One region of the Ktedonobacter sp. SOSP1-52 genome, then DNA from elsewhere that is predicted to be linked to it. Evidence: a T-box and tRNA genes for the amino acid it is inferred to sense, from the RefSeq annotation. Region 1 holds a T-box; the other regions hold tRNA genes.
The links. The T-box of region 1 lies ahead of JMJ16_RS35875 (valine--tRNA ligase). A T-box ahead of a tRNA ligase gene usually reads a tRNA of that ligase, here a tRNA-Val.
Positions count from the first base shown of each region.

Region 2: it has a tRNA-Val gene. The T-box ahead of JMJ16_RS35875 (valine--tRNA ligase) is inferred to sense a tRNA for this amino acid. The anticodon was not compared.
Region 3: it has a tRNA-Val gene. The T-box ahead of JMJ16_RS35875 (valine--tRNA ligase) is inferred to sense a tRNA for this amino acid. The anticodon was not compared.

Region 1 covers NZ_BNJH01000004.1:173,892-176,144, reverse strand. The annotation lists gene JMJ16_RS35880 (FHA domain-containing protein) at 1-830, shown strand, start outside; T-box leader at 989-1,226, shown strand; gene JMJ16_RS35875 (valine--tRNA ligase) at 1,407-2,253, shown strand, end outside.
Region 2 covers NZ_BNJH01000002.1:592,135-594,387, forward strand. The annotation lists gene JMJ16_RS18240 (hypothetical protein) at 1-1,037, shown strand, start outside; tRNA gene JMJ16_RS18245 (tRNA-Cys) at 1,131-1,208, shown strand; tRNA gene JMJ16_RS18250 (tRNA-Val) at 1,219-1,298, shown strand; gene JMJ16_RS18255 (hypothetical protein) at 1,396-2,253, shown strand, end outside.
Region 3 covers NZ_BNJH01000004.1:722,951-725,203, forward strand. The annotation lists gene JMJ16_RS38315 (GntR family transcriptional regulator) at 152-892, opposite strand; tRNA gene JMJ16_RS38320 (tRNA-Val) at 1,134-1,207, opposite strand; tRNA gene JMJ16_RS38325 (tRNA-Leu) at 1,276-1,357, opposite strand; gene JMJ16_RS38330 (glucosaminidase domain-containing protein) at 1,505-2,253, opposite strand, start outside.

The sequences.
Region 1 (2,253 bases):
TGTATACGCCACCACCCACACCAACCTATACGCCGCCCGCGCAGCCGCAGCCCAGTGTGGTGGAGTCGACAATCTTCCCAGGTCAGCAGCCATCGCAGCGGCCCGTGCCGCCGGAGTATGTGCCACCAACGCCGCAGAATCCTACAGTCGCGCCACAGCCGACAGTAAAGTATGTGCAGGGTACAGAGAAGAAGGAAGCGGCGCCCGCGCCCAAGAAGCCTGAGATCCAGTACTATGTGCCTTCAAATCAGCAGAGCCAGGCGACTGCTTCACAGCCTACTGTTCCCAACACGGCTCCTACACCTGCCCCCGCGAAGGAGACTCCCTCTCAGCAGCCTAAGAAAGAGGAGGTCTACTACACTCCGCCTGCGCACCTGCAACAGCAGATGCAGCAGAAGCAAGAGCAACAGGGCGGCAAGGCTAACCTGGTTCAGCCCGCGCAACAGCCTCCGTCGCCTCGTGCAGCTGGGCATGCTCAGCCTGCTCCTCACGTCTCCACCGCAGCAGGTCCAGCCTGGGGCGCGCTCATCTTTAGCGATGGCTCGCAGGTGCAGCTAAAGGGCGAGTCGGCCGCCGTTGGCCGCTACGACAATGACCTGGGTGGTATTCGCCCCGATGTTGATCTGAGCAGCAAGCAGGGCGCGGACACCATTTCACGTGTGCATGCCGCCTTTGAACATAGCGGAAACAACTTTACCCTGACTGACTTGAATAGTACCAACTCTACACGGGTCAATGGCAAGCGCCTGGAGCCCGACAATGCGACCCAGCTGAATGATGGCGATTCCATCTCCTTCGGCAAGGTCACCTGTACCTTCAAGAAGTTCTAACAAACCCGAAGAGTTTCAAGCGTAAGGGATATGCGTGAGAAAATGGCCGTGGCCATTTTCTCACGCATATCCCTTACGCTTCTAGTCTATTGACATTCGTGCTTGCACTCGTTAGACTACAGATAATTGCCGAAAAAGAAAATAGAGAGCATAGAAATAATCTGGCTACGAGCAGGAGGAGTAGACGCACACACCGCCAGAGAGAAGGGATCATTGGCTGCAAGTCCCTTTCGGTTGACGAAGCGTCGAAGGTCGCCTGGGAGTCTGAAAAGCACCCCATCTATTTAAGAGGGGGAATTTTCACGGATGTGTCCGTTATCGCACCCATGAGGATCAATCGCACAGATTGATCGAACAAAGGTGGTACCACGAGTCATGTCCTTTCTCGTCCTTTACGAGGAAGGCTTTTTTTATTATGTTAAACAAGAACGCAGACGTTTCCACCACCCATTAACCTACGCCGGGTAAGGGTGTGTGGATGCTGATGTGTCGCTAAGCGACACATCAGCATCCACACACCCTTACCCTCGCGAAGCGCCGCAGGCGCTGAGAAGTTAAAAAACAAGAGGAGTCAACATGGCTGAGCAGGAGCAGAATACACTCACAATGCCCACTCCATCCGCCGCCGATCTTCCCAAGGCCTATGAGCCCCAGGCAGTCGAGGCGAAATGGTATCGCTTCTGGGAAGAGGGAGGCTACTTTAAGCCACGCCCCAATCCTGAGCGCAAGCCCTTTGTCATTAGTATGCCTCCGCCCAACGTGACGGGCGCGCTGCATCTGGGACATGGTATTACCTCCACCGTTGAGGATATCCTGATCCGCTACCATCGCATGCTGGGCGATGAGACGCTCTGGGTTCCGGGCGAGGACCACGCCGGTATCGCGACCCAGACCGTTGTCGAGCGCCTGATCGCCAAAGAGGGGACCGACCGCCATAAACTGGGGCGTGAGGCCTTTTTAGAGCGTGTCTGGCAATGGGTACACCAGTATAAGGGACGCATTCAGGACCAGCATCGCCGCCTGGGCGCTTCCTGTGACTGGTCGCGTGAGCGCTTTACCCTCGATGAGGGGCTCTCTCACGCTGTGCGCGAGGTCTTCGTCAGCTTGTATGAAGAGGGACTGATCTATCGTGGCGAGCGCATCATCAACTGGTGTCCCCGTTGTATGAGCGCCCTGTCTGACCTCGAGGTCAACCATGTCGACACCCCTGGAAAGCTGACCTATGTGCGCTATCCGCTCAAGCCAGTTGAGGGCGAGAGCGAGACGCGCTATATCAGCGTCGCGACCACGCGACCCGAAACCATTCTGGGTGATACCGCGATTGCCGTGAACCCCAAAGATGCACGCTATAAGGATATTGTTGGACGCCTGGCCATCGTACCCGTAGTTGGACGCGAGATTCCTATCGTCGCCGACGAGGCCG
Region 2 (2,253 bases), on a different contig from region 1:
TACGTCTGGCCGTCGCACATCATCCATGCACGCCAGAAGATGTGCTTCTACAGATGCTTCAAGACAAAGAGTTAGATGTACGTTACAGCATAGCAAAGCGCGCAAAAATGTCGAAATCGCTGCTGATGCATTTAGCATCCAGCAGTGATCCCCTCTTAAGAAGAGGGGCAGCCCATCAACCCCAGCTTGAAGAACATATGCTGGAAACCCTCTCACATGATCCAGATGCGATTGTGCGGCGGGCAGTTGCGAGCAGACATGGGCTTCCAAAGCGGCTCTACCACCTACTTGCCCAGGATACTGATATGACTGTGCGCAAGGCAATCGCGGCAAGGCATGGTCTTTCGGAAGAACACTACTACCAGCTCGCCCAGGATACCTACACTCCTGTACGTATGGTGCTAGCACGGAATGTTAAAACGCCTTCGCCACTACTGCTCTCCCTCGCCAGGGATATAGAGCCAGTTGTGCGCTATGCAGTAGCCCAGAACCCCAGATTACCTGAAGAGGCCTTCTATCTCCTCGCCAACGATTCAGATAACGATATTCTGGCACAACTGGCAGGAAACGCTCGGCTCCCCAGGGATTTGTTTATGCGCTTTGCCGAGCACTCAGACGTAAATATATTTCGAAACCTAATAACCAATCCACGCATTCCCCTGGAATTACTTAATCAGCTAAGGATGCAAAATTCCAATCAAAAATCCGCGTCTTTTCAAGCAAACTTCGCCTATCCCTCAGTCGTTTCCCAAAAGGAACGTACTCAGATGCGGCTCGATTCATACGCGAAGGCGCTCCAATCTATGACGAGCGATTCCCTACGTCTAGAACTGCTGGCCTACGAAAAGCTCCCCATCCAATTTTTGTACAGCTTCGCACGTTCGCCTATTCCCCTGGAGCGCTATCAAAGCGCACAACACCCTAATGCCTCATTAGCCTTGCTCAAGGAACTGGCACAGGACGCCAATCGCTATGTACGCGCGGTCGCCCGTCAGCAATTGGCCCTGCGCGATGAGAACAAGGCAGAGACTGACTGACTGACTGACTGACTGATAAACATGCTGGTCGCTGCATTGACAGTGAAACTCTTCTATATTATAGTAACCGCACCGAGCGTTCGGTCGATATGGGGATGTAGTGCAGCGGTCAGCATATACTCGCTCTGCAAAAGCGACAAAAGACGCCAGGTTCGACTCCTGGCCGCTCCATATTGTTTTCGGAGGTGTGGTGCAGCGTCAGCATGCGGCGCCCTGACAAGGCGTTAGGCAGACACCGGGTTCAACTCCCGGTCACCTCCGACTCTCATCGTCTATTTCACTTCGCACCTTCTCTGATTACGCATCCCTTTTCCCAGATATAGAATCCGCCAATAACTTGTGAAAGAGCATATTCACTATGAGGCACCACCGAAAGAAACATCCCTATGCTGGAGAAGCAGCCAACCCCGAGACTGCACCTGCACGCCTAGCTGAGCTGGCGCAAGAACGTGAACTAAAACACATCATCGCTGCCAATCCAAATGCCCCCTCAAACCTACTCGAAGCCTTCGCCCTGGACCAAAATGATGTGGTGCGACGCGCCACAACCCAGAATCCCAACACCCCTCTTACACAACTGCTCAAGCTGATAGAGGAGTTCCCGCATGAATTTCTGTGCAATCCACTTCTTCCACTACTCAACCTGACTCAACCAGATTTTATCAAAGAAGCTTCACCGAAAGCCTGGCTCCAGCTCTTACGCTGCGCAGAGATCCCTCAACACTGGCTACAATGGTTTCAACAGGGTCATGTTATGATCGCATCATATGTAAAAGAGCATGTCATGATTTCCTATAATGCTCATATCAGCGTGGCGGGTGAAATAACAAGTTCAGAGGAGCTACAAAAGTCTCATTTCAATATTTTCCAACCAAGACAGCCGCTAGATAGAGGACTTCCCGAGCATGAAAGTCTTATACTCACAACCATGGTTTTACCAGATTTAGCCAAACACTGGTTCCGACAGGGAGAATTTAACACACAAGTCGAGCGGCTGGTAACGCTGATATACCATAACCCAGATATTGATGAAGATGTATTGAGAGGCCTGGCTCAGCATAAAGAGGTTCGAGTACGCCAGGCTGTCGCGCGACATCCACGCACCTCTGATGAGGTGCTTCTACGGCTACTTCAAGACAAGAAGTTGGAGGTACGTTACAGCCTGATAAAGCGTACTCACATGTCGTCGACGCTTCTTGCTCACCTGGTAGCGAGC
Region 3 (2,253 bases), 550 kb from region 1:
AGACCAGACTTTTTAGTCTAGACCAATCTTCAATAGAAGAATAACACAAGTTTTATGTTTATGTCAAGACTATTTGGTCTAGACTAAATAAGAACAAAAAAAGAGAGGCTAAGAAATAGCCTCAATGATGCATTAGAACACTTCTGAATAACTACTTCTTAGCCCACAATCCAGTTTGATACTCATAGGATAGTAGAAAAAACTTGGCGACGAATATGATCCGATTGAACATGATCACTGTCTCATGATCTTCTGCATAGTTCTTCCGATGGACTTCCAGGACCGGAGAACTACGATTGATCTTCAGCAGCTCTTGCTCATGCATTGACGGAAGACGAGCAATCACATCCTCATGAACAAACTGCACCGCCAGGCCGTGCCGATTTTTGATCTCCAACAACACATCAGTGCTAACATCACTCTGCATCTTCTGAAAAATGGGACCTCCAGCTAGCGAGGCAGGATAGAAGTTCTCTGCAACACGATAAGGCTCATCTTTCGTACCCTGCAAACGTACTCTTCTCACTACTTTTTCGCCCACAGGAATATTAAACACCTCGGCGACATCAGCAGGAGCAGAAACCAACATTGGAGGATCTATATTGACCTCTACAGGCGTCAATCCCTGTTCCTTCAAAAACAGATCAAAGCGTGCAGTGATACCAGGTACGCGAGCACGAGGCTTACTTACAAAAACACCAGCACGACCTTTTGAGACAACAAGGCCCTCAGACTGCAACAACTGAACAACTTTATTCATTGTCTCACGAGTAGTATCGAACTCCTGAGCAAGCATCGATAGTGATGGCAAACGCCCGGCAGTCCCGTACATACCGCCCTCAATTCGCTGCCTAAAAACATCAGCGATATGGTCCACTTTCATTTCTGACATAATATAGCCCACCGTTCCCTTTAAATTAGCTTAGACTATCAAGCTATAACTATTTGGTCTAGATTGATTTTAACATAAAAAGTTTCAAAATGCTATCCACAATAAAGCGAAATCTAATCACACAATTTAGTCTAGACTGTAACGTTAAGGCAGTAGGCTTGGACTAGAAAAAAGGCGCAAAAAAGCTCTTCTATAGCACTGTGTTTGCTTGCTACAGAAGAGCCTCTAAAGCCGCTTGAGATGGGCGATTAGGGATTCGAACCCCAGACCTACTGCGTGTAAAGCAGCCGCTCTAACCAGCTGAGCTAATCGCCCGTGTATTCCGCTTGTTGGCGAAAAATCAGGCACCCAGATATTTACTCAATATTTGGATGCCCTACAAATGCCCTCGAGTGGACTCGAACCACCACGCCCTTTCGAGCACAGGCCCTCAACCTGCTGCGTATACCATTCCGCCACGAGGGCTAATTGCTAACGGATTACGTGTGCCATAATACACCTAAGCGCGATTTTTGTCAACAGTTTTTCTGGCCTTTTTTTATAGGTTCCCCAAATTTCCGCTCTATCCGCTCGCTTGCCTCTTCGGACCGTGTAGGCGTGCTTTTAAGGCAGCTAAAAGCCTTCTTGCTGCCCACTCCCTACTGAGACCAGGTTGGGATCTGATTGCTTCTGTGAGGGACCATTGCTTGAGTTATTCAGGGCCTCGGTGTTGCGATAACGCGAGAGCAGCCCCCCTCCTGGGCGCAGTCCTGTCAATGGAACGTGTTCGTCGGTGTTGCGCTCGCGGGGAGCTGCGCTCTTCGCCGAGATTCCAAAGAGAGGTGCAATAGGTATGCTCTGTCCCTGAGAGGCCACAAACTGAGACGCATCTCGCTCCAGTTCCTCCGTCGAGGCTGAGAGCGAGACCACCTGGAAGACGCCTGCCTCCTGCACAAAGGACGGCGCCGCAAACACCTCGGCTGGCAATGGCGTCTGTGGGACAGCTGCCAGAGGAGGCGTGACGGCGAACACGGCTTGTTGGACCTCTATCTCCAGTATGCTCACGCTAGAATTGCGCCTACGTAGCATCACGCCCAGGGCGAATACGGCCACTGAGAGCAATAGACACACCGCGACAATGGTATTACGTAAAGCCACTGGAAGGCCATCAGCCTGTGGCTGAGTGTTCTTTCCACCGGGAACCTCAGTTCCTGGAGCAATATGCCTAGCATCCTGGGAGAAGCTTTGAGCCGGGAAGAAGCCTGTCGGGCCCTCATTAAAGGGACGGCTCTCACGCGTGGGAGTGGGTGTGACAGGTGGTGGTGGCGGCTCCGTCTGTGCCTGATAACGCGCCATGGAGTTGACGACTTTGGCGGCCCAGG